Regions from separate parts of the Kluyvera sichuanensis genome, predicted to be linked through region 1. Evidence: riboswitches for the same ligand, from Rfam matches in the RefSeq annotation. Region 1 holds a riboswitch; the other holds the start of a gene.

What was found. A riboswitch is a leader RNA that binds a small molecule or an ion and turns the genes downstream of it on or off. The one in region 1 is predicted to bind cobalamin.
Region 2: linked by a shared signal. The riboswitch ahead of AB2B48_RS13455 (cobyrinate a,c-diamide synthase) and the one ahead of btuB (TonB-dependent vitamin B12 receptor BtuB) in region 1 are both predicted to bind cobalamin.

Annotation. Positions count from the first base shown of each region.
Region 1 covers NZ_CP162271.1:3,859,013-3,871,120, forward strand. The annotation lists gene sthA (Si-specific NAD(P)(+) transhydrogenase) at 1-902, opposite strand, end outside; gene fabR (HTH-type transcriptional repressor FabR) at 1,100-1,735, shown strand; gene AB2B48_RS18550 (YijD family membrane protein) at 1,751-2,107, shown strand; gene trmA (tRNA (uridine(54)-C5)-methyltransferase TrmA) at 2,142-3,242, opposite strand; cobalamin riboswitch at 3,357-3,544, shown strand; gene btuB (TonB-dependent vitamin B12 receptor BtuB) at 3,609-5,447, shown strand; gene murI (glutamate racemase) at 5,392-6,249, shown strand; rRNA gene AB2B48_RS18570 (16S ribosomal RNA) at 6,619-8,158, shown strand; tRNA gene AB2B48_RS18575 (tRNA-Ile) at 8,227-8,303, shown strand; tRNA gene AB2B48_RS18580 (tRNA-Ala) at 8,346-8,421, shown strand; rRNA gene AB2B48_RS18585 (23S ribosomal RNA) at 8,632-11,539, shown strand; rRNA gene rrf (5S ribosomal RNA) at 11,636-11,751, shown strand; tRNA gene AB2B48_RS18595 (tRNA-Asp) at 11,807-11,883, shown strand; tRNA gene AB2B48_RS18600 (tRNA-Trp) at 11,947-12,022, shown strand.
Region 2 covers NZ_CP162271.1:2,760,900-2,773,007, forward strand. The annotation lists gene AB2B48_RS13405 (sirohydrochlorin cobaltochelatase) at 1-313, opposite strand, end outside; gene AB2B48_RS13410 (cobalt-precorrin-6A reductase) at 310-1,110, opposite strand; gene AB2B48_RS13415 (precorrin-3B C(17)-methyltransferase) at 1,107-1,832, opposite strand; gene cbiG (cobalt-precorrin 5A hydrolase) at 1,826-2,887, opposite strand; gene AB2B48_RS13425 (cobalt-precorrin-4 methyltransferase) at 2,868-3,641, opposite strand; gene AB2B48_RS13430 (decarboxylating cobalt-precorrin-6B (C(15))-methyltransferase) at 3,634-4,203, opposite strand; gene AB2B48_RS13435 (cobalt-precorrin-7 (C(5))-methyltransferase) at 4,193-4,798, opposite strand; gene cbiD (cobalt-precorrin-5B (C(1))-methyltransferase CbiD) at 4,792-5,931, opposite strand; gene AB2B48_RS13445 (cobalt-precorrin-8 methylmutase) at 5,928-6,563, opposite strand; gene cbiB (adenosylcobinamide-phosphate synthase CbiB) at 6,574-7,533, opposite strand; gene AB2B48_RS13455 (cobyrinate a,c-diamide synthase) at 7,530-8,903, opposite strand; cobalamin riboswitch at 8,999-9,175, opposite strand; gene AB2B48_RS13460 (L-threonine kinase) at 9,309-10,178, shown strand; gene cobD (threonine-phosphate decarboxylase CobD) at 10,163-11,239, opposite strand; gene amiC (N-acetylmuramoyl-L-alanine amidase AmiC) at 11,246-12,108, opposite strand, start outside.

The DNA.
Region 1 (12,108 bases):
GTTTGGTACATGCTGTTCACTTTCAGCTGACCGCGGCCATCGGCCTGTAGCCCGATGTTTTCCAGCGACAGCGAATCGGTGTTACCGGTACGACCGTTGGCGAACAGCAGGCAGTCCGCTTTGAGCTTCTTGCCGGACTTCAGGTGCATGATCACGCCGTCGTCCACGCCTTCAATCTTCTCGTACTCTTCGTTGTGGCGAATGACGACGCCGCTGTTCCAGAAGTGGTAAGAGAGCGAATCTGACATTTCCTGATCGAGGAAGGCCAGCAGACGGTCGCGGGTGTTGATGAGATCAACCTTAACGTCCATTCCGCGGAAGATAGACGCATATTCGCAGCCGATAACCCCTGCACCGTAGATAATCACGTGGCGAGGTTCATGGTGCAGGCTGAGAATCGAGTCGCTGTCGTAAATACGCGGGTGGGTAAAGTCGACGTCAGCCGGGCGATACGGGCGTGAGCCGCAGGCGATCACGAACTTATCGGCGGTGAGCGTTTCGACGGAACCGTCCGGGCACTCCAGCGCGATGGTGTGCTCATCGACGAAGCGAGCGTCGCCCTGCAGCATTTCACAGTGATTACGCTCATAAAAACCCTGACGCATGCGCGTTTGCTGATTGATTACGCTATCGGCATGATTCAGGATGTCGGCAAATGAGGAGCGGAGAAGTCGGCTGTGGTCGCTGTAGAGAGGGTTCTGGTTGAATTCGATAATACGGCTAACGGCATGGCGAAGGGCTTTGGACGGGATGGTACCCCAGTGGGTACAGCCGCCGCCGACATTATGATAACGCTCAATAACGGCGACACGGGCTCCTTGCTTCACCAGACCCATAGCAGCACCTTCGCCGCCGGGGCCGGAACCAATTACTATTGCATCATAATCGTAGGAATGTGGCATGGTAAGGCTTACCTGTTCTTATACATAAAAGCAACAGAATCATAACATCATCGAAGTAATAACCCAATTATCGTTGGGCTTTTTTCATACGAAATAGCATAAATAGCATGTAAACAATCATTAACAAAGCTGCGTAAGTCGATTCGTTTTAATCTCTGGTATAGTGCCAGCACGGCTTGTGGAAGGATTCAGTCATCGTGATGGGTGTTAGAGCGCAACAAAAAGAAAAAACCCGGCGTTCGCTGGTGGAAGCGGCATTTAGTCAATTGAGTGCCGAACGTAGCTTTGCCAGCCTGAGCCTGCGCGAAGTGGCGCGCGAGGCAGGGATTGCGCCAACCTCCTTTTATCGTCATTTCCGCGATGTGGATGAGCTTGGGTTGACTATGGTCGACGAGAGCGGCCTGATGCTGCGTCAACTGATGCGCCAGGCGCGACAGCGTATCGCCAAAGGCGGCAGCGTTATCCGCACTTCCGTCTCAACCTTTATGGAATTTATCGGCAATAACCCGAACGCCTTCCGCCTGCTGCTGCGCGAACGTTCTGGCACCTCTGCGGCATTTCGTGCCGCGGTAGCCCGCGAAATTCAGCATTTTATCGCGGAACTTGCCGACTATCTAGAAATCGAAAACCATATGCCTCGTGCGTTCACGGAAGCGCAGGCTGAGGCAATGGTGACTATTGTATTTAGCGCGGGTGCAGAGGCTCTGGACGTAAGCCCTGAGCAGCGCCGTCAGCTGGAAGAGCGGCTGGTGCTGCAGTTACGGATGATCTCCAAGGGCGCATACTACTGGTATCGCCGTGAACAAGAGAAGATGACACATCAGTCCGAATAAGGTGGTAGACGAGCAATGAAACAGTCAGGTCAAGATAAAGGTACGCTGCTGCTGGCGCTGTTGGCTGGCTTATCGATTAACGGGACGTTTGCGGCACTGTTCAGCTCCATCGTGCCTTTCTCTATATTCCCTATTATTGCGCTGGTGCTGACGGTGTACTGCCTGCATCAACGTTACCAGAATCGTACGATGCCAGTCGGGTTACCGGGCCTGGCGGCCGCCTGCTTTATTCTTGGCGTGCTGTTGTACAGCACCGTGGTGCGCGCGGAGTACCCGGATATCGGTTCTAACTTCTTCCCGGCGGTACTGTCGGTGGCGATGGTCTTCTGGATTGGCGTGAAACTGCGGAGCCGCAAGCAGGAACAGCAATAAGTTGTAGGCCGGATGAACCGGCCTACTTTCAGCCTTACTTCTTCGTTAACAGCACACCGCATTCCATATGATGGGTATACGGGAACTGATCGAACAGCGCCAGGCGTGTCACATTGTGCGTCTGGCTTAACGTTTCCAGGTTCTGGCACAGCGTCTCTGGGTTACAGGAGATGTACAGAATGTTCGGATACGCCTGCACCATCTTCTCGGTTTCGCTGTCCAGCCCGCTGCGCGGCGGATCGACGAAAATCGTCTCGCATTGGTAGCTTTTCAGGTCAATGCCTTGCAGACGGTTAAATTCCCGCACGCCGTTCATCGCCTGAGTAAACTCTTCTGCCGCCATGCGGATGATCTGCACGTTGTCTATCTGGTTAGCGGCGATGTTGTACTGCGCGGCAGCGACGGATGGTTTGGCAATTTCAGTCGCCAGAACGCGGTCAAAGTTGCGCGCCAGCGCCAGCGAGAAGTTACCGTTACCGCAGTACAACTCCAGCAGGTCACCGTGTGAATTCTGCGTAGCATCCAGCGCCCACTCCAGCATCTGAATATTCATGGCGGCGTTCGGCTGGGTAAAGCTGTTTTCCACCTGACGGTAGATCATCTCTTTGCCCGCTACCGGCAGACGTTCGTCGATATAGTCCTGATCCAGCGCAATTTTGGTTTTGGTTGCACGGCCAATCAGGTGCACGTTCAGACCCTGTGCGCGCAGCGCGTCACGCAGCGCTTCGGCCTGCTCACGCCATTCGTCATCGAGCTTTTTATGGTACAGCAGCGAGACGACAGCTTGATTGCTCAGCGTCGTGAGGTAATCAATCTGGAACAGCTTGTGGCGCAGCGCGTGGTTATCGCGAACGCCGTCGAGCACGGCAGTCATCAGGGTATTGATGAGCTGGCTTGCCGCAGGGAAGGCGTCTACGCGGATGCGGTTCTTGGTCTGCTGGTCGAACATGATGTGGTACAGGTCATCACCGTCGTGCCAGATGCGGAATTCTGCGCGCATCCGGTAATGGCTGACCGGCGAGCGAAACACCTCCGGCGCAGGTGCGCTAAACGGCGTCATCATCGTTTGCAGGCGAGTGACTTTCTCGGCGAGCTGAGCGTCGTACTGTTCGGTTGGGAGATGTTCGGGGGTCATGAGGCATCCTGAATAATAAAAGTACGCGGGGATTGTAGGGCTTGTTCAGGGGATGTCCAGCGCCGATGACGGTGAAAATCATAAATAGCAGTCTGGACATCCATATGTAACTAAATGTAGCATCCTCGTACCGGTCCTGTGAGTTAAAAGGGAACCCAGTGTAAATCTGGGGCTGACGCGCAGCGGTAAGGAAGGTAAGAGATGAGTGCATTCAATGCAGACACTGCGGCGTGCCGTGGGAAGTCATCGCCTCTTTATATAACCTCCAAGCCCGAAGACCTGCCGGATAACGTCGCATGGGGTTTTATCGTCGCGAGCAACTGATAAAACCTGCGGCATCCCTTTTCTATTTGGATGCTTTTAAAAATGATCAAAAAAGCTTCGCTGATGACGGCATTATCCGTCACGGCATTTTCCGGCTGGGCGCAGGATGCTAGCTCGGATACCCTCGTCGTTACTGCTAACCGTTTTCAGCAACCCCTCAGTGCCGTACTTGCCCCTATCACCGTTGTTACGCGCCAGGAAATTGATCGCTGGCAATCGACCTCCGTGAATGATGTCCTTCGTCGCCTGCCGGGTGTCGATATTGCCCAAAGCGGCGGTATGGGACAACTTTCGACTATTTCTATCCGTGGCACCAACGCCAGCCATGTCCTGGTTCTGATTGACGGTGTGCGTCTGAATTTAGCCGGTGTGAGCGGTGCGGCCGATCTCAGCCAGTTCCCAATATCGCTGGTACAACGTATTGAATACATTCGCGGGCCGCGTTCCGCTGTTTATGGTTCTGATGCGATTGGTGGCGTGGTGAATATCATTACCACGCAAGACAGCCCGGGGACGGAATTAACCGCCGGTATGGGCAGTAACGGTTACCAGAACTATGACATCTCAACACAGCAACAGTTGGATGAGAATACGCGTGTTACGCTGATGGGGGATTATGCCTATACCAAGGGTTTTGACGTTGTTGCCTACGGCAGCACTGGTTCACAGGCTCAACCCGACAAGGATGGTTTTCAGAGTAAGACGCTTTATGGCGCGCTGGAACATAACTTCTCCGACACCTGGAACGGATTTGTACGCGGCTATGGCTATGATAACCGGACCGATTATGACTCCTACTATGCTCCGGGGTCTCCGTTAGTCGATACACGCGAACTCTACAGCCAGAGTTGGGACGCCGGGCTGCGCTTTAATGGTGAACAGATTCAGTCACAACTGGTATCCAGCTATAGCCATAGTAAAGACTACAACTATGATCCTGACTATGGCCGTTACGACTCCTCGGCAACTCTTGATGAGATGAAGCAATATAATGTTCAGTGGTCAAACAGCATGGTGGTGGGCCACGGTAACGTTGGTGCAGGTATTGACTGGCAAAAGCAAACCACAGAACCTGGCACAGGGTATGTCACGGACGGTTACGATCAACGTAATACCGGCCTCTATCTGACGGGATTACAACAACTCGGTGACTTCACCTTTGAAGGTGCCGCGCGCAGTGATGATAACTCCCAGTTTGGTCGCCATGGCACATGGCAAACCAGTGCTGGATGGGCGTTTATTGACGGTTATCGTTTTATTGCCTCCTACGGTACTTCTTACAAAGCACCTAACCTGGGGCAGTTGTACGGCATGTATGGCAATGCAAACCTGGACCCTGAAGAGAGTAAGCAGTGGGAAGGGGCATTCGAAGGGCTGACGGCAGGGGTAAACTGGCGTTTGTCAGGCTATCGTAACAATATCGATAACATGATTGATTACGACACCCATGCGAAGAAATACTATAACGAAGGGAAAGTGCGTATCAAAGGCGTTGAGGCGACGGCAAACTTTGATACCGGTCCGCTGGCGCACACGCTAAGCTACGATTATGTGGATTCCCGCAATGTGATTACCGACAAGCCGGTGCCGCGTCGTTCCAAACAGCAGGTGAAGTATCAACTTGACTGGCAGGTCTATGATTTTGACTGGGGCCTGACGTATCAATATCTGGGAACCCGCTATGATAAGGACTATGTTACCTACCAGCCGGTGAAAATGGGCGGCGTTAGCCTGTGGGATCTTGCGGTGTCATATCCGATCACCTCACACCTGACCGTTCGTGGTAAAATAGCCAACCTGTTCGATAAAGATTACGAGACAGCATATGGCTACCCAACTGCAGGACGGGAATACACCTTGTCTGGCAGCTACACCTTCTGAACCACGTCCTACCGTACTGGTGTTTGACTCCGGTGTCGGTGGGCTGTCGGTCTATGATGAGATCCGGCATCTCTTGCCGGATCTCCATTACATCTACGCCTTCGATAACGTCGCGTTCCCCTATGGGGAGAAGAGCGAAGCGTTTATCGTTGAGCGCGTTGTTGAAATTGTCACTGCGGTACAGGCGCGTTACCCGCTTTCCCTGGCGGTGATTGCCTGTAACACGGCCAGTACGGTCTCTTTGCCCGCGCTGCGCGACAAGTTTGCCTTCCCGGTTGTGGGCGTTGTACCGGCTATCAAACCGGCAGCGCGTCTGTCGGCTAACCGTATTGTGGGCTTACTGGCAACGCGGGGTACGGTCAAACGTCCTTATACCCATGAGCTGATTGCTCGCTTTGCCAATGAATGCCGCATCGAGATGCTGGGCTCTGCCGAGCTGGTGGAACTGGCGGAAGCGAAGCTGCACGGTGAACCGGTTCCTCTGGAAGAGCTGCGCCGTATTCTGCGTCCATGGCTGCGTATGCAGGAACCGCCGGATACCGTCGTGCTCGGCTGCACTCACTTCCCTCTATTACAGGATGAGTTGCTGCAGGTGCTTCCCGAAGGTACCCGATTAGTGGATTCCGGAGCGGCAATTGCGCGTCGTACTGCCTGGCTGCTGGAACATGAAGCGCCGGATGCGAAATCCAGCGATGCAAATCTGGCTTACTGCATGGCGTTGACGACAGAAACTGAGCAACTTTTACCCGTTTTACAGCGTTACGGCTTTGAAACGCTCGAAAAACTGCCTGTTTTAGCCTGATTTGAGCAAAAAAGAGACGGTTGAAAAGTTTTTTTAAAACAGGGCTTGTCAACGTCTCAGAACTCCCTATAATGCGCCTCCACTGACACGGAACAACGGCAAACAAGCCGCCGGGTCAGCGAGGTTCTCCTGGGAATCTCGAGAGAGAAAAGCGAAAATAAATGCTTGACTCTCAAGCGGGAAAGCGTAATATGCACATCCCGCGCCGCTGACAAAAACGAAGCGGCACTGCTCTTTAACAATTTATCAGACAATCTGTGTGGGCACTCGAAGATACGGATTCTTAACGTCGCAAGACGATAAATGAATACCAAGTCTCTGAGTGAACACGTAATTCATTACGAAGTTTAATTCACGAGCATCAAACTTAAATTGAAGAGTTTGATCATGGCTCAGATTGAACGCTGGCGGCAGGCCTAACACATGCAAGTCGAACGGTAGCACAGAGAGCTTGCTCTTGGGTGACGAGTGGCGGACGGGTGAGTAATGTCTGGGAAACTGCCCGATGGAGGGGGATAACTACTGGAAACGGTAGCTAATACCGCATAACGTCGCAAGACCAAAGTGGGGGACCTTCGGGCCTCACACCATCGGATGTGCCCAGATGGGATTAGCTAGTTGGTGAGGTAATGGCTCACCAAGGCGACGATCCCTAGCTGGTCTGAGAGGATGACCAGCCACACTGGAACTGAGACACGGTCCAGACTCCTACGGGAGGCAGCAGTGGGGAATATTGCACAATGGGCGCAAGCCTGATGCAGCCATGCCGCGTGTATGAAGAAGGCCTTCGGGTTGTAAAGTACTTTCAGCGAGGAGGAAGGCGTTAAGGTTAATAACCTTAGCGATTGACGTTACTCGCAGAAGAAGCACCGGCTAACTCCGTGCCAGCAGCCGCGGTAATACGGAGGGTGCAAGCGTTAATCGGAATTACTGGGCGTAAAGCGCACGCAGGCGGTCTGTCAAGTCGGATGTGAAATCCCCGGGCTCAACCTGGGAACTGCATTCGAAACTGGCAGGCTAGAGTCTTGTAGAGGGGGGTAGAATTCCAGGTGTAGCGGTGAAATGCGTAGAGATCTGGAGGAATACCGGTGGCGAAGGCGGCCCCCTGGACAAAGACTGACGCTCAGGTGCGAAAGCGTGGGGAGCAAACAGGATTAGATACCCTGGTAGTCCACGCCGTAAACGATGTCTATTTGAAGGTTGTTCCCTTGAGGAGTGGCTTTCGGAGCTAACGCGTTAAATAGACCGCCTGGGGAGTACGGCCGCAAGGTTAAAACTCAAATGAATTGACGGGGGCCCGCACAAGCGGTGGAGCATGTGGTTTAATTCGATGCAACGCGAAGAACCTTACCTACTCTTGACATCCACGGAATTTAGCAGAGATGCTTTAGTGCCTTCGGGAACCGTGAGACAGGTGCTGCATGGCTGTCGTCAGCTCGTGTTGTGAAATGTTGGGTTAAGTCCCGCAACGAGCGCAACCCTTATCCTTTGTTGCCAGCGGTTCGGCCGGGAACTCAAAGGAGACTGCCAGTGATAAACTGGAGGAAGGTGGGGATGACGTCAAGTCATCATGGCCCTTACGAGTAGGGCTACACACGTGCTACAATGGCATATACAAAGAGAAGCGACCTCGCGAGAGCAAGCGGACCTCATAAAGTATGTCGTAGTCCGGATTGGAGTCTGCAACTCGACTCCATGAAGTCGGAATCGCTAGTAATCGTAGATCAGAATGCTACGGTGAATACGTTCCCGGGCCTTGTACACACCGCCCGTCACACCATGGGAGTGGGTTGCAAAAGAAGTAGGTAGCTTAACCTTCGGGAGGGCGCTTACCACTTTGTGATTCATGACTGGGGTGAAGTCGTAACAAGGTAACCGTAGGGGAACCTGCGGTTGGATCACCTCCTTACCTTAAAGAAACGTTCTTTGAAGTGCTCACACAGATTGTCTGATGAAAATTAGCAGTAAAATCTCTGCAGGCTTGTAGCTCAGGTGGTTAGAGCGCACCCCTGATAAGGGTGAGGTCGGTGGTTCAAGTCCACTCAGGCCTACCAAATTCGCAAGAATTGTCGGTACAGAGATTAGCATTTTGCGATGGGGTTATAGCTCAGCTGGGAGAGCGCCTGCCTTGCACGCAGGAGGTCTGCGGTTCGATCCCGCATAGCTCCACCATCCTTTACTGCAACAAACCCAAGAAAACTTCAGAGTGTACCTGAAAAGGTTCACTGCGAAGTTTTGCTCTTTAAAAATCTGGATCAAGCTGAAAATTGAAACAGCACACTGAACTCTGTTCTCCGTAATAAGAACAGACTGAGGTGTGTTTGAGTCTCTCAAATTTTTGCAGCGCGATGATGAATCGTAAGAAACATCTTCGGGTTGTGAGGTTAAGCGACTAAGCGTACACGGTGGATGCCCTGGCAGTCAGAGGCGATGAAGGACGTGCTAATCTGCGATAAGCGTCGGTAAGGTGATATGAACCGTTATAACCGACGATTTCCGAATGGGGAAACCCAGTGTGTTTCGACACACTATCATTACGTGAATACATAGCGTAATGAAGCGAACCGGGGGAACTGAAACATCTAAGTACCCCGAGGAAAAGAAATCAACCGAGATTCCCCCAGTAGCGGCGAGCGAACGGGGAGCAGCCCAGAGCCTGAATCAGCATGTGTGATAGTGGAACGGTATGGAAAGGCCGGCGATACAGGGTGATAGCCCCGTACACAAAATTGCATGTGTTGTGAGCTCGATGAGTAGGGCGGGACACGTGGTATCCTGTCTGAATATGGGGGGACCATCCTCCAAGGCTAAATACTCCTGACTGACCGATAGTGAACCAGTACCGTGAGGGAAAGGCGAAAAGAACCCCGGCGAGGGGAGTGAAAAAGAACCTGAAACCGTGTACGTACAAGCAGTGGGAGCATCCTTCGGGGTGTGACTGCGTACCTTTTGTATAATGGGTCAGCGACTTATATTCTGTAGCAAGGTTAACCGAATAGGGGAGCCGCAGGGAAACCGAGTCTTAACTGGGCGTTAAGTTGCAGGGTATAGACCCGAAACCCGGTGATCTAGCCATGGGCAGGTTGAAGGTTGGGTAACACTAACTGGAGGACCGAACCGACTAATGTTGAAAAATTAGCGGATGACTTGTGGCTGGGGGTGAAAGGCCAATCAAACCGGGAGATAGCTGGTTCTCCCCGAAAGCTATTTAGGTAGCGCCTCGTGAACTCATCTTCGGGGGTAGAGCACTGTTTCGGCTAGGGGGTCATCCCGACTTACCAACCCGATGCAAACTACGAATACCGAAGAATGTTATCACGGGAGACACACGGCGGGTGCTAACGTCCGTCGTGAAGAGGGAAACAACCCAGACCGCCAGCTAAGGTCCCAAAGTCACAGTTAAGTGGGAAACGATGTGGGAAGGCTCAGACAGCCAGGATGTTGGCTTAGAAGCAGCCATCATTTAAAGAAAGCGTAATAGCTCACTGGTCGAGTCGGCCTGCGCGGAAGATGTAACGGGGCTAAACTGTGCACCGAAGCTGCGGCAGCGACACTATGTGTTGTTGGGTAGGGGAGCGTTCTGTAAGCCTGCGAAGGTGTCTCGTGAGGGATGCTGGAGGTATCAGAAGTGCGAATGCTGACATAAGTAACGATAATGCGGGTGAAAAACCCGCACGCCGGAAGACCAAGGGTTCCTGTCCAACGTTAATCGGGGCAGGGTGAGTCGACCCCTAAGGCGAGGCCGAAAGGCGTAGTCGATGGGAAACAGGTTAATATTCCTGTACTTGGTGTTACTGCGAAGGGGGGACGGAGAAGGCTATGTTAGCCGGGCGACGGTTGTCCCGGTTTAAGCATGTAGGCGGAGCGTTTAGGTAAATCCGGACGCTTATTAACGCTGAGGTGTGATGACGAGGCACTACGGTGCTGAAGTAACAAATGCCCTGCTTCCAGGAAAAGCCTCTAAGCATCAGGTAACATCAAATCGTACCCCAAACCGACACAGGTGGTCAGGTAGAGAATACCAAGGCGCTTGAGAGAACTCGGGTGAAGGAACTAGGCAAAATGGTGCCGTAACTTCGGGAGAAGGCACGCTGATATGTAGGTGAAGTGATTTACTCATGGAGCTGAAATCAGTCGAAGATACCAGCTGGCTGCAACTGTTTATTAAAAACACAGCACTGTGCAAACACGAAAGTGGACGTATACGGTGTGACGCCTGCCCGGTGCCGGAAGGTTAATTGATGGGGTTAGCGGCAACGCGAAGCTCTTGATCGAAGCCCCGGTAAACGGCGGCCGTAACTATAACGGTCCTAAGGTAGCGAAATTCCTTGTCGGGTAAGTTCCGACCTGCACGAATGGCGTAATGATGGCCAGGCTGTCTCCACCCGAGACTCAGTGAAATTGAACTCGCTGTGAAGATGCAGTGTACCCGCGGCAAGACGGAAAGACCCCGTGAACCTTTACTATAGCTTGACACTGAACACTGGTCCTTGATGTGTAGGATAGGTGGGAGGCTTTGAAGCGCGGACGCCAGTTCGTGTGGAGCCAACCTTGAAATACCACCCTTTAATGGCTGGTGTTCTAACGTAGACCCGTAATCCGGGTTGCGGACAGTGTCTGGTGGGTAGTTTGACTGGGGCGGTCTCCTCCTAAAGAGTAACGGAGGAGCACGAAGGTTAGCTAATCCTGGTCGGACATCAGGAGGTTAGTGCAAAGGCATAAGCTAGCTTGACTGCGAGAGTGACGGCTCGAGCAGGTGCGAAAGCAGGTCTTAGTGATCCGGTGGTTCTGTATGGAAGGGCCATCGCTCAACGGATAAAAGGTACTCCGGGGATAACAGGCTGATACCGCCCAAGAGTTCATATCGACGGCGGTGTTTGGCACCTCGATGTCGGCTCATCACATCCTGGGGCTGAAGTAGGTCCCAAGGGTATGGCTGTTCGCCATTTAAAGTGGTACGCGAGCTGGGTTTAGAACGTCGTGAGACAGTTCGGTCCCTATCTGCCGTGGGCGCTGGAGAATTGAGGGGGGCTGCTCCTAGTACGAGAGGACCGGAGTGGACGCATCACTGGTGTTCGGGTTGTCATGCCAATGGCATTGCCCGGTAGCTAAATGCGGAAAAGATAAGTGCTGAAAGCATCTAAGCACGAAACTTGCCCCAAGATGAGTTCTCCCTGACTCTTTGAGAGTCCTGAAGGAACGTTGAAGACGACGACGTTGATAGGCTGGGTGTGTAAGCGTAGCGATACGTTGAGCTAACCAGTACTAATGAACCGTGAGGCTTAACCTTACAACGCCGAAGATGTTTTGGCGAAAGAGACATCGATATTCAGCTTGATTACAGATTACATCAGAACGCGAAAAGCGGTCTGATAAACAGAATTTGCCTGGCGGCTGTAGCGCGGTGGTCCCACCTGACCCCATGCCGAACTCAGAAGTGAAACGCCGTAGCGCCGATGGTAGTGTGGGGTCTCCCCATGCGAGAGTAGGGAACTGCCAGGCATCAAATTGCAGTAAACCGGGATGAATAATCCGGGTAGTGACAAAGAAATTCGGTGGAGCGGTAGTTCAGTCGGTTAGAATACCTGCCTGTCACGCAGGGGGTCGCGGGTTCGAGTCCCGTCCGTTCCGCCACTTATTTAAAATTAAGCCTGCTACATTAGCAGGCTTAATGATAAGAAAAATTAAGAAGTCTTTAGGGGCGTAGCTCAGTTGGTAGAGCACCGGTCTCCAAAACCGGGTGTCGCGAGTTCGAGTCTCTCCGCCCCTGCCATATATAATCCTTTGCTTAGGCAAAGGATTTTTTTTGCCCAAAATTTGCCTTTCTAAAGACCCGTCGCTGTTCACTCCGGGCCGCTC
Region 2 (12,108 bases), 1.1 Mb from region 1:
TAAACCGCGGGCGCAGGCTCTGCACTTCGCGGGCAATTTTTTCATATTCGTCGCCGTTGATGATGTGCAGCGACTGCACCGCTACGTCTTCGTATCCGAGATCCGCGAGCTTTTGCAGTGCTTCCAGCGGCGTATCGGTTTCAATGCCGTCGCGCGTTTTCAGCTTGCGGATGATCATGCCAGAGGTAAAGGCGCGGAACAGGTCGCGGTCGGGGCAACTGGCCGCCAGCTCGCGTTCGCAGGCAACAATATTCTTCTCGCAGGTATCGTGGTAGCTGGTGCCGAAGCTCACCACCAATAGGGCTTTTTTCATGCTTGATTCCTTTTGTCGTCGGCCTGCCAGCGCGCTAAGCGCTCGGCGAAGGCGGACTGACTTTCCAGTAGTTCATCGCCGGACACTAGCGGTGCCGGGCGGGTAATCACGATACAGGGAAGCCCCGCATCCAGGCAGGGCTGCACCTTTTCCAGATAGCCGCCTTCCGCGCCGGAGGCTTTGGTCACCACCACATCGGCGCGGCAATGGCGGTAAAACGCGGCGTTAAACTCGGCGCTGAACGGCGCGCAGATGGCAAAAATTTCGCCCACACCAAAGCCGAGGTCGGTGCACTGCTGCACCACGTTCGGCACCGGCAGCACGCGGGCCAGCAGCGTTTTCTCCGGCAGCCCAGCGCGCCACAGCGCCAGATCTTTGCTGCCGGTGGTCAGCAGCACCCGCTGGCCCAGCGGTTTAATCCGCTCACAGGCTTCATCAATGCTGGTGACGTAGTGCAGCAGCGGGTGCGTCAGTGCGCCCTGCTGATCCGGGCGCTGGTAGCGGCTCAGCAGTACGCCCGCCTCGGTGCACGCATCCAGCACGTTGCGGCTGACCGCTTCGGCGTAAGGATGAGAAGCGTCAATCACCCAGCGCGTACCGTGCTCGTGAAGCCAGGCCACCATTTCCGACCTTTCCAGACGCCCGCAGCGCACTTGCCCCTGAATATCGCCCGCCAGGGCCTCACCCGTGGGTGTGGCCACCGATACGGTATAGCGCACCTGCGCGGCATCCAGCTGCAGGCAAAGCGCGCGTGCATCGCTGGTGCCGCCGACCACCAGCACGTCGCCAAAACTCACAGCACGTAGCCTCGCGGTGTGATCATCAGGTCATCCTGCACGTAGGTGGTTTTGTTGCCGACGATAACCAGGCTGGTCATATCCACCGGTTCAAAATCCATCGCGCCGAGGGTCGTCAGCCATTTTTCCTGCTTTTTACGCCCGGCGGACTTCACCACGCCCACTGGCGTATCGGCGCTTTTGACGGCGGAGAGCAGTTCAAAAGCGCGCGCCAGATGCCCTTCACGGCCCCGGCTGCGCGGGTTATAGAAGCAGATAACAAAGTCGGCTTCCCCGGCGGCGATAATGCGTTTCTCAATTACCGGCCACGGGGTGAGCAGGTCGCTCAGGCTGATATGGCAGAAGTCGTGCATCAGCGGCGCGCCCAGCAGCGAGGCTGCGGCAATGCTGGCGGTCATGCCTGGGATCAGGCGCACTTCCACGTCCAGCTTCTGTTTGCTCACCAGCTCCAGCACCAGCCCCGCCATGCCGTAGATGCCCGCGTCACCGCTGCTGATCAGCGCCACATTGTGCCCCGCCTGCGCCAGCTCAATCGCCGCCTGGCAGCGTTCGATCTCTTTGCACATGCCGGTTTTGATCACCTGCTTGTCGCCGGTAAAAGCCTTCACCAGATGGGTATAGGTTTTGTAGCCCACGACGATTTCCGCCGCTTGCAGCGCCTCGACGGCTTCCATGGTCATCATGGCCTGCGAGCCAGGGCCGATTCCGATTACGCTTAACATCTGTCTGTTACTCCCAAGGTAATGGTGATGCCCTGTTCACGCAGGGTCTCGCCTAATAGATTTCCGTTACTCATCCGCCACGCTGACGGACCAGAAACGCTGCCCACCCCGACCGTCTGCTTCACAAACAGCGAGGAGGGAAAACGGTGTTCGTGTTCGCACAGGGCGGCCACGCTAAAAATGTCGAACGGCACATCGAGGTTGCTCGCCAGCTGTATCAGCCCCAGTTCATCCTGCTTCACGACGATGCTGCCGATGGCTTTCAGCGCCAACGGGTCGAGGTGATGCGCGGCAAGCTGGCGATGGAGCAGTTCGCTTATCAACGCGCAGGGCGTTCCACGGCGACAGCCAATGCCCGCCACGATGCGCCGTGGCACCAGCTTCCAGTGCGGCAATGGCAGCGCCGGCAGCGTATCGCGCAAAGTGATGCACACCAGCGCGTCCAACGGCGGGAGCGCGTTAAGGTCGGTCACGGTGATAAACCCGCGACGGTCGCAGCGGCTCACCGCCTCCGTCAGCGGCTCGTCCCACCACAGGCCAACGCGCTGCTGGCTGACCAGCATCTGGTTGACGGTTTTCACCGCCGAGCGGAAATCGTGCATCCGCGCATTGAGCTGGCAGGCCAGCGTATCCAGCGCCGCCACGTCGTTGACGTCGGTCGCGGTGGTGATAACCGGGTCAACGCCGAGAATGCCCGCCAGATGCCGGGCGAGGTTATTCGCCCCGCCGATATGCCCGGAGAGCAGGCTGATAACGTGCTGGCCGCGCTCATCAATCACCACCACCGCCGGGTCGTGGAATTTATCCACCAGCAGCGGCGCAAGCGTGCGCACCGCAATCCCGGTTGCGCCGATAAAAATCAGCGCCGTATCGCGATGAAACGCCTGACCAACGCTGGCAGCAAAGCTACCGTCAAACGGCAGAAATCCCGGCTCTACCAGCCCTTCGCGGGTGTAGCAGGCCATCGGCAGCACTGCGCTAAGCCGTTTTGCCAGCGCCACGCCGCCGGGGGTCAGGCAGAACAGCGCAATGCGCTCAGGCTTTGCGGTATTCATGGCTAAAATCAGCGTCGTAGAGGCGCGAGTAGTGGTACTCCTCGCCGAGGAAGTCGCCGACCAGAATCAGCGCCGTTTTGCGGATGTCGGCGTCGCGCACTTTGTCGGCGATATCCGTCAGCGTGCCGCGTACGGTCTGGCTCTCGGGCCAGGTGGCCTTGTAAATCACTGCCACCGGCGTGGTTGCCGGGTAGCCGCCGTCAATCAGCCGCTCGGCGACTTTGTTGATGCGCTGCACGGAGAGGTAAATCGCCATCGAGGTACGATGCTGGGCAAAGGACTCCAGTTGCTCGCGCTCCGGCACCGGGGTGCGCCCTTCGAGACGAGTGATAATGAGGCTCTGCGACACTTCCGGCACCGTATACTCGACGCCCAGTTCCGCCGCCGCGCCGAGAAACGCGCTCACGCCCGGCACCACCTGCCAGTCAATGCCGCGACGGGTCAGCTCTTCGCCCTGCTCACGCACCGATCCGTACAGCGACACGTCGCCGGTTTGCAGGCGCACCACCGTTTTCCCAGCCTTCACGCCCGCTTCCATCAGGTCGAGGATTTGCTCAAGGTGCAGCTCGGCGCTGTCGTGGCACTCGGCCTCTGCCGGGCAGTAGCTCAGCAGCTCGGGGTTAATCAGCGAACCGGCGTAAATCACCACCTGCGCCTGTTGCAGCAGGCGATAGCCTTTCAGGGTGATCAGCTCCCGGTCACCGGGGCCAGCGCCCACAAACCAGACGCTACGGGGGTCAAAGGCTTCAGCCATGATGTTCTTCCTTCTGACAGGCGATAACAAAAACGGGATTATTCGGTTTGAAGTAGTGGCCGCTGCCAAGCGCGGTCATGGCGGAAACGCTCAGCTGCTGACAGTCCAGCGCCGCGACCTTTGCCTGGCGCAGGTGGTCCAGCGCCTCATGCAGGTTCTCCTGCAAAATAAAGGTCATCACCAGCCGTCCACCGGGGCGAAGATGATGCAGCGACCAGTCAATCAGCGCCCGCAGATGGCCGCCGCTGCCGCCCATAAAAATGGCGTCGGCAGGCTCGACGATAACGTCAGGCGCTTCACCCGCCACCACGTTGATATTGCCGCAGGCAAAGCGTTCGCAGTTTTCCGCCAACAGGCGCAGCGCGGCCGGGTTGCGCTCAACGGCGGTGACGGCAAGCGTGGGATTTTGCAGCGCCGCCTCAATCGAGACGCTGCCGGTGCCGGCCCCGATATCAATCAGGTGGCTGGCCCGGTGCAGCTCCAGTTTGGCCAGCGCCAGCGCGCGTACCGCCTCTTTGGTCATCGGCACCTTTTCGCCGCGTAAAAACAGCTCATCTTTCATCGAGGATCACCACCGTGTTCATCTCATAGTCGCTCTCCACGGCGCTGACCGGCAGCCAGTGGATACGTTCATTGTCCTGCGCCAGGTTCTCGCCAATCACCATCCAGCGATGCCCTTTGCCGCGTGCCATCAGCGCCTCGGCGATGGCTTTCGGGCCGCAGCGTTTATCGGTGACCATCGCCACTTTGCGATGGCTCGCCAGCATGTCGAAGTCCACCTCACGCCCGTGGCTGCTGGTCAGCCACATGTCGTTCATATCAATGCCCGCCTGCGCGCACAGGTACTGCACGGCGCTGACACCGGGGATCACCCGCACGTTTTCACGGCCAAAGTGGGCGATAAGCCGGGTACCGATGCCGTAAAACAGCGGGTCGCCGGAGGCCAGCACCACCACGTTTTGCGCCTGCCGTTCCTCAATCCACGCCAGCACCTGGGCAATGTTGGCCCCCAGCGGGCAGCGTTCGCCGCCAAACGCAGGAAACTGCGCCAGATGACGTACGCCGCCGACCAGCGCATCGGCATGTTTCACCGCATCTGCGGCCAGCGGTGTCATCAGCTGCACGCCCGCTGGGCCCATTCCGACGACGGTTAACATTGCATGTCCTTGATGATCTCGTTGATCGGGCGGTTGCTGCCGAGGATCTGGTTATCAAAGGCAAACATGATGGCATCGCAGATGGGTGGGTTTTGCGTGAAGCGCAGCCGCTCCAGCACGCGCTGGCAGATGCGTTCGGCAAGGTGGTTGTAAATTTTCTGGAAGCCGTAAGCATCGATATGCTCCATAGCGGCTTCAGTGGTGTCGCACTCGCTCACCAGCGTGAGCAGCTCAAGCGGCGCGCCGAGCAGCGCCAGATGGGCTACCAGCGTCTCCATGCGTCCGTCGGCGATATGGCTGTGGGTGTGGAAAATTCCGGCAGCGATTTTAACCAGCTTGCCGGGGTGGCCAATCAGCACAATCTGGCGGAAGCCAAGGCGCACCGACTCTTCAATCATGTAGCCGACGAAGTTGCTCATGGTGACCACCACCTGCGAGTCAATGCCCATCTGCTCGCGTACGAAACGCTCCCCGTGGTTGCCCGGCACCAGCACCACGCGTTCCAGCCCAGCGGCGCGCTTCATCTCCAGCTCCAGCGCCAGCGATCGTTTCCAGCTCTCTTCCGACATCGGCGTCACGATGCCGGTGGTGCCGATAATCGAGATGCCGCCCAGAATGCCCAGCCGCGCGTTATAGGTTTTCTTCGCCCGCTCTTCCCCTTCCGGGGCAAAAATCTCCACCTCGGCGCCGCGCGCCGGGCCAATCGCCTCACGGACGGCGGTTTCAATGGTGTGTCGCGGGGTGCGATTAATCGCTGCGCTGCCGATGGGCAGCCCGATGCCTTTACGGGTGACGGTGCCCACACCCTCGCCGCCGCGCAGGGTAATTTCACCGCTGTCGTTGACGGTCACGCGGGCGAAAATCAGCATCCCGTGGGTGGCGTCGATATCATCGCCGCCGTCTTTGCGGATGGCGGCAATACCCTGTTGGCCTTCGACGTGCGGTGATTCAACGTTCAGGTTCAGCGTCACGCCCGACGGCGTGACAATCGAAACCTGGTGAATCAGGTGCTGGCGCATCACCATCAGCGCGGCCACTTTCGCCGCCGCCGTAGCGCTGGAGCCGGTGGTGTAGCCTTTGCGCAGCGCTTTGCCGTTATGCCACACCGGGGCGTCGAAGGCGGGTTCGCTCATCGCGCCCCCTGCAGGTGGTAGAGAATGGCGTTGACGATCGCCGCCGCGACGTTGCTGCCGCCTTTACGCCCCAGCGCGGCAATGCCCGGCAGGCTGCTTTTGCTCAGCGCCTCTTTGGATTCCGCCGCGCCGACGAAGCCAACCGGCACGCCAATCACTCCGCCAACGTCCAGCTCTTGATGCTCCATCAGACGGAACAGTGCGGTCGGCGCGTTGCCAAAGACAAACACTTTGTCGCCCTCTTCTTTCGCCGCAATATCCACCGCCGCCATCGAGCGGGTAATGCCCTGTGCTTTGGCCTCGCGCACTACGCGCGGGTCGCTGATATAGCAACGGCATTCGCCGCCGAAGGTCGCCAGCAGATTTTTATTAATGCCGGAGAGCGCCATGGTGGTGTCGGTGTAAAGCGTGCACGGGCGGCTCAGCGCGTCGCACAGGCGGGTTAATGCATCCGGCGAGAACCACAGAATATCCAGCCACTCGAAGTCGGCGGTGGTGTGGATCACCCGTTTGATAATCGCTTCGTGCAGCGGACTGGCAAAACGATACTCCGGGCGCGTGTCGGCGATAATCTCGCTGATTATCTCGAAGCTCTTGCTCTCAATCGCTTGCGGTTGCTGGATATAGTTCATGCAGTACTCCTCAGGCCGCGCCGACAAGCCAGAACCTGACTGCCATAAACAGCAGCAGGGCAAGCGTTGACGCTACCCACATCAGTCGAATCGTTCGGAAAATATCATCAATGGCAATCGGGCGATGTTCGTCGCCAATCCACGGCTTATTCACCCGCTCGCCAAAATAGTCGTTCGGGCCGCCAAGGCGAATGCCCAGTGCCCCGGCGACGGCCGCTTCCGACCAGGCGCAGTTGGGGCTGCTGTGATTTTTACGGTCGCGCCAGCCGATACGCAGCGCACGCGCGCCGTTATCGCGACAGAGAAAGGCGGCCAGGCCAATCAGCAGCCAGCTCAGGCGAGCGGGAATAAAGTTCGCCACATCGTCGAGGCGTGCGCTCACCATGCCAATGGCCCGGTATTTTTCGTGCTTGTAGCCCACCATTGAGTCGAGGGTGTTGACCGCTTTGTAGGCCATCGCCAGCGGCGCACCGCCGAGCAGCAGGAAGAAGAGCGGCGCGATAATGCCGTCGACGGTGTTTTCCGCCACCGTCTCCACCACCGCGCGGTTGATCTGTTCCGGCTGTAGCTGCGATGTATCGCGCCCGACAATCCACGACAACTTAATGCGGCTCTCAGAGAGATCGCCAGCCCGCAGCGGGCGTTCGACCGCCTGCGCCGACTGCGCGAGGCAGCGCCCGGCCAGCACGGTGAAAATCATCCATACCTCAACGCCCCAGCCCAGCCACGGATGCACGCGCGCGGCGAGGTGCAGCACGCCCCAGGAAACGGCGTAGGTCAGCCCTACCACCACCAGCCACATCACCCCACCGCCAATGCGCAGCGCAAGGTCGGAATGACAAACCCGACGCACCGCGCGTTGCACGGCGTTAATCAGGTTGCCTATCCAGCGCACCGGATGCGGCCAGCGTTGTGGGTCGCCAATAATGAAATCAAGCACCCATGCCAGACACCAGGCCAGCAGCGTCATTGGGCGCTCCTTGCGGCGGCAAACCAGTGGTTAAGCATCGACGGGTTCTGGGCGAAATGCAGGTGCAGATAGCTGGCAAAGGTATTCCCGCGCTGCCAGCCGCCGGACCACTGCTGGAGCACCGCGCCATCGCGGGTTTTGTGGCACGCCATCACCGCCGGCGTGTGCGCGGTGAAATCGGAATAGTGGAATTCGTGGCCGCGCAGTACATCGCCGGGAGCAGCAAGCAGCGTCTGCTGCAGCGCCTGCGCTTCGCAGTAGCCAAAGCGGGTCAGTCGGGTACCCATTTTGCTGTGGCCGGGCAGAATATCGGCCATCGCGTGGATATCACCGTTTTTATCTTCCAGCGTAGTGCCAAGGTACATCAGGCCGCCGCATTCGGCGTAAATCGCCACGCCGCGCGCGTGCGCGGCGCGCAGTTGCGCCAGCATCGGCCTGTTGCCTGCGAGCGCCTGGGCGTGCAGTTCCGGGTAGCCGCCGCCGAGCCAGATCATCTGGCATTCGGGCAGAGCCGCATCATGCAACGGGCTAAAACGCACAATCTTCACGCCAGCGCGCGCCAGCAGTGCCAGATTGTCGGGGTAGTAAAAGTTGAAGGCTTCATCGTCGGCAAGCGCAAGGGTCAGCCCCTCACCGCAAAGCGGCTCCGGCGGCCACTGACCAGCGGGCAGCGCGCTCAGTTCAGTGAGAGCCAGCAGCCTGTCGATATCCAGCGTACGCGATAGTGTTGCGGCAAAATCCTGCCATGGTTGCTTATCAATCGCAGATTCACGGGCGGTCACCAGCCCCAGATGACGTTCGGGCAGCGCCACGCCTTCTGCACGCGGCACGTAGCCCAGCACCGGCAGCGCGCAGTAGCGTTCGATGGCGCTTTTCAACAGCTGGAAATGACTCTCGCTGTTGACGCGATTAACGATAACGCCCGCAATATTGAGGCTCGGGTCGAAGTGCTGGAAGCCCATCACCGTGGCGGCAATGGAGGTGGAGACCGCTTTGCCATCGACCAGCAAAATCACCGGGCAGCCTAGCTGCTTGGCCATCGCCGCGCTGCTGCAGTAGTTGGGGTCGGTGCCGTAGCCGTCGTACAGCCCCATAACGCCTTCAATCACGGCGATATCGGCCTGCTGCATATGTTCGCTGAACAGCGCATTAAGGATGGAGGGGGGCAACATGAAAGCGTCAAGGTTGCGGGAGGCAACGCCACACAGCGCGGTGTGCCAGCCGGTATCGAGGTAGTCCGGCCCTACTTTATAGGGCTGAACCCGCAGGCCACGCTGCTCAAGCAGCGTCAGCAGGCCGAGCGTCACCGTGGTTTTCCCACAGCCGCTACCGGTGCCGGCGAGAATGAATGCATGCTGTCTGGCTGCCATACCCTAACCCTGTTCAGGGTGGATTTTGGGTATAGCCGCGCGCTCGCCCGGCCTGACGACCGTGCGACGCAAAGCAACCCGCTTCCCACCGAAGCTGTTGAAATAAATCAACAGGCAGGTCTTCTGGCTTAGCGTCATCCTCACCCGGCCTTCCCGATCGGTCGATCAGTGGTCATTACGGGGTCGTCAGCATCACAGCAGCGGGGGCTGCGGAGGGTTTACACCTCCTTCCCTGGCACATAACATGCCAAACCTGTTGATTGCAGATTTATGCCGACACGATGGCCCGCATAAAATAAAAGCAGGTTACTCTAGCGCCCCGGTAAAATGATTTCGTTGCGCTGCGACAATACCGGTATATTTATTTACGGTAGTTATATTTGGAACCACAAGGCAAGGGAAATCATGAGCGTTGCGCGCTGTCCGGGCTCCTGCGGAGAGCTGATTCAGGGCTGGATTCTGGGCAGTGAAAAGCTGGTCTCCTGCCCAATTGACTGGTTCAGCACGGTGGAAGTGCGCCGGGGAACGCCGCGCCCTGATGAACGCCCGCTGACGCGCCGCATGGTCAATACCCTGCTTGCCCACTGGAATTATCCCCTCGCCCTGAGCCAGACGCTGCGCATTGAAGTGGACTCGACGCTGCCGATTGCCAAAGGGATGGCGAGCAGCACCGCCGACATTGCCGCGACCGCCGTAGCCACCGCGATGCATCTGGGCCATTCACTCAGCGAATCCGAACTCGCTTCGCTCTGCGTCTCGCTTGAGCCAACGGACAGCACCCTGTTCCGCGCGCTGACGCTGTTCGACCACCATCATGCCCGCACGCAGATTGCCTGCGCGCCTGCGCCTGATTTCGATCTGCTGATCCTGGAAAGCCCGCTAATGCTGCGTACCGCCGACTATCACCGTCTGCCGCGCGAGGCCGCGCTCACGGCCAGCGCCAGCACGCTGCAGTGGGCCTGGGAAAAGGTGCAGGCCGCCTGCGACAGCAACAGCGCCAGCCTGATGGGAGAAGCCGCGACGCTCAGCGCCATCGCCAGCCAGACGCTGTTACCTAAGCCGGGCTTTGACGTGCTTTTAGAGATTGTAGAGTCCTGCGGATTATACGGCCTGAACGTGGCCCATAGCGGCAGCGTGGTCGGGCTGATGCTCGACCGCTGTCGTCACGATGTGGAGTATGTGAAATGGTCGCTGGTGCAAAGCGGGCTCGCTGAAATCTGGCCGCAGCAGCACCTGCTAAAAGCGGTGGCGGGCGGGGTTCAGCCCAGCACCTGATGCAGCGCGTCCAGCAGCTGCTGGTTTTCCGCCTCGCTGCGAATCGCCACGCGGAAATAGCGCCCGTCCAACCCCGGATAGTTGGCGCAGCTGCGGATTAAAATCCTACGCTGCAGCAGCGCATACTGCAGTTCAATCTCCGTGCGTTCACAGCGCAGGAACAGATAGTTGGCCCTGCCCGGATAAGCCTTCAGCCCCGGAATACTCTCCAGCGCCCGATAAAATCGCGCCCCTTCCGTATCAAGCCAACGCCATGTGGTCTGTTGATACTCATGGTCGTTCAGCACGATTTCTCCGGCAAGCGCCGCAAAAGCGTTGATCGACCACGGCATCTGATGTTGACGCAGCCGCGCCACCGCCCGTTCGTCGCTGTTAAGCAAATAGCCCAAACGCAGGCCGGGGATGGCGTAAAACTTGGTCAGCGAGCGCAGCACCCAGATATGCGGGTTTTGCGCGAGCAGCGGAATAAATCCCTGCTCGCCGGGAATAAAATCGATAAAGGCTTCGTCGAGAATCAGCGCAATATTCAGCGCCCGACAGCGTTCGGCCACCGTCAGCAGCAGCGCACGTTCCGGCAGCAACCCGGTCGGGTTATTCGGCGTGCAGAGAAACAGGCAGTCCACCTCGGGGGTGAGTGCATCAAGCAAACGTGAGGTTAGCTGCCAGCCGTCCTCTTCGCGAAGCGCAAAAGTGTCAATAGCGCAGTCGATGGTTTCCAGCGCCCGGCGGTACTCAGCAAAGCCCGGAGCAACCACCATCGCCCGCTTAGGCTTCAGACCATGCACGAGGGTGAAAATAGATTCAGTTTCGCCGTTGCCCGCCAGACACCACGCCGCAGGCACGCCGTGGTGCGACGCCAACGCCTGATGCAACTGCTGGTAGTCAACGTCCGGGTAGCGCTCGGCGCAGGAAAGCTGGGCAACGATCGCCTGCTTCAGGCTTTCGGGCATGCCCAGCGGATTGATATTGGCGCTGAAGTCCAGCAACTGGTCGGCGCGCAGGCCCATCAGCGCCGCCGCCTCGCGCGTGTTGCCGCCGTGGGCGCTTTTCAGCCGTGACATCGCCGGTTACCCGCGCCGCGCCAGCGTTGCGCCGTCGGCAAAGTAGGCTTTGATCCCGGCGAGAATAGATTCAGCGACTTCCTGCTGGAAAGTGGCGGTCTTGAGCTTGCGCTCCTCTTCAACGTTACTGATAAACGCCGTTTCGACGAGGATCGATGGAATATCCGGCGCTTTCAGTACCGCGAAGCCAGCCTGCTCCACCTGATTTTTATGCAGGTCGTTCACCTGCCCCAGCTTTTTGAGCACCGCTTTACCAAACTTCAGGCTGTCGGCGATGGTTAGCGACTGCACCATATCGAACATAGTGTGGTCGACGTAGCGGTCGCCGCTCTTGCTCACACCACCGATTAAGTCCGAGGCGTTCTGGGTCTGGGCGAGGTATTTCGCCGCGGTACTGGTGGCCCCTTTGGTCGACAGGGCAAAGACCGATGAGCCGCTCGGCTGGCGGCTGGTGAACGCATCCGCGTGAATAGAGACGAACAGGTCGGCACGCTGTTTCTGCGCTTTCGCCACCCGCACCTTCAACGGAATAAAAATATCTTCGTTGCGCGTCATGTAGGCTTTCATGTTGCCTTCTTTTTCAATCAGCGCACGCAGGCGACGGGCGATTTGTAGCACCACGTCTTTTTCCCGCGTTTTGTATTTACCCACTGCGCCGGAGTCTTCGCCGCCGTGGCCGGGGTCAAGCATGATAACAATCGGACGGTCGCGCCCAGCCTTGCCCGGCTGCGGGCCACTTTGCGACGGCGGCACCTGCTTTTCGAGGTCGCCCTTGTTATAGTCCTCGAGCAGCGCCAGCAGCGGATCCTGCTGTTCGGTGCTGCTGGCTGGGTAGAGATCCATCACCAGGCGTTCTTTAAACTCTGCCA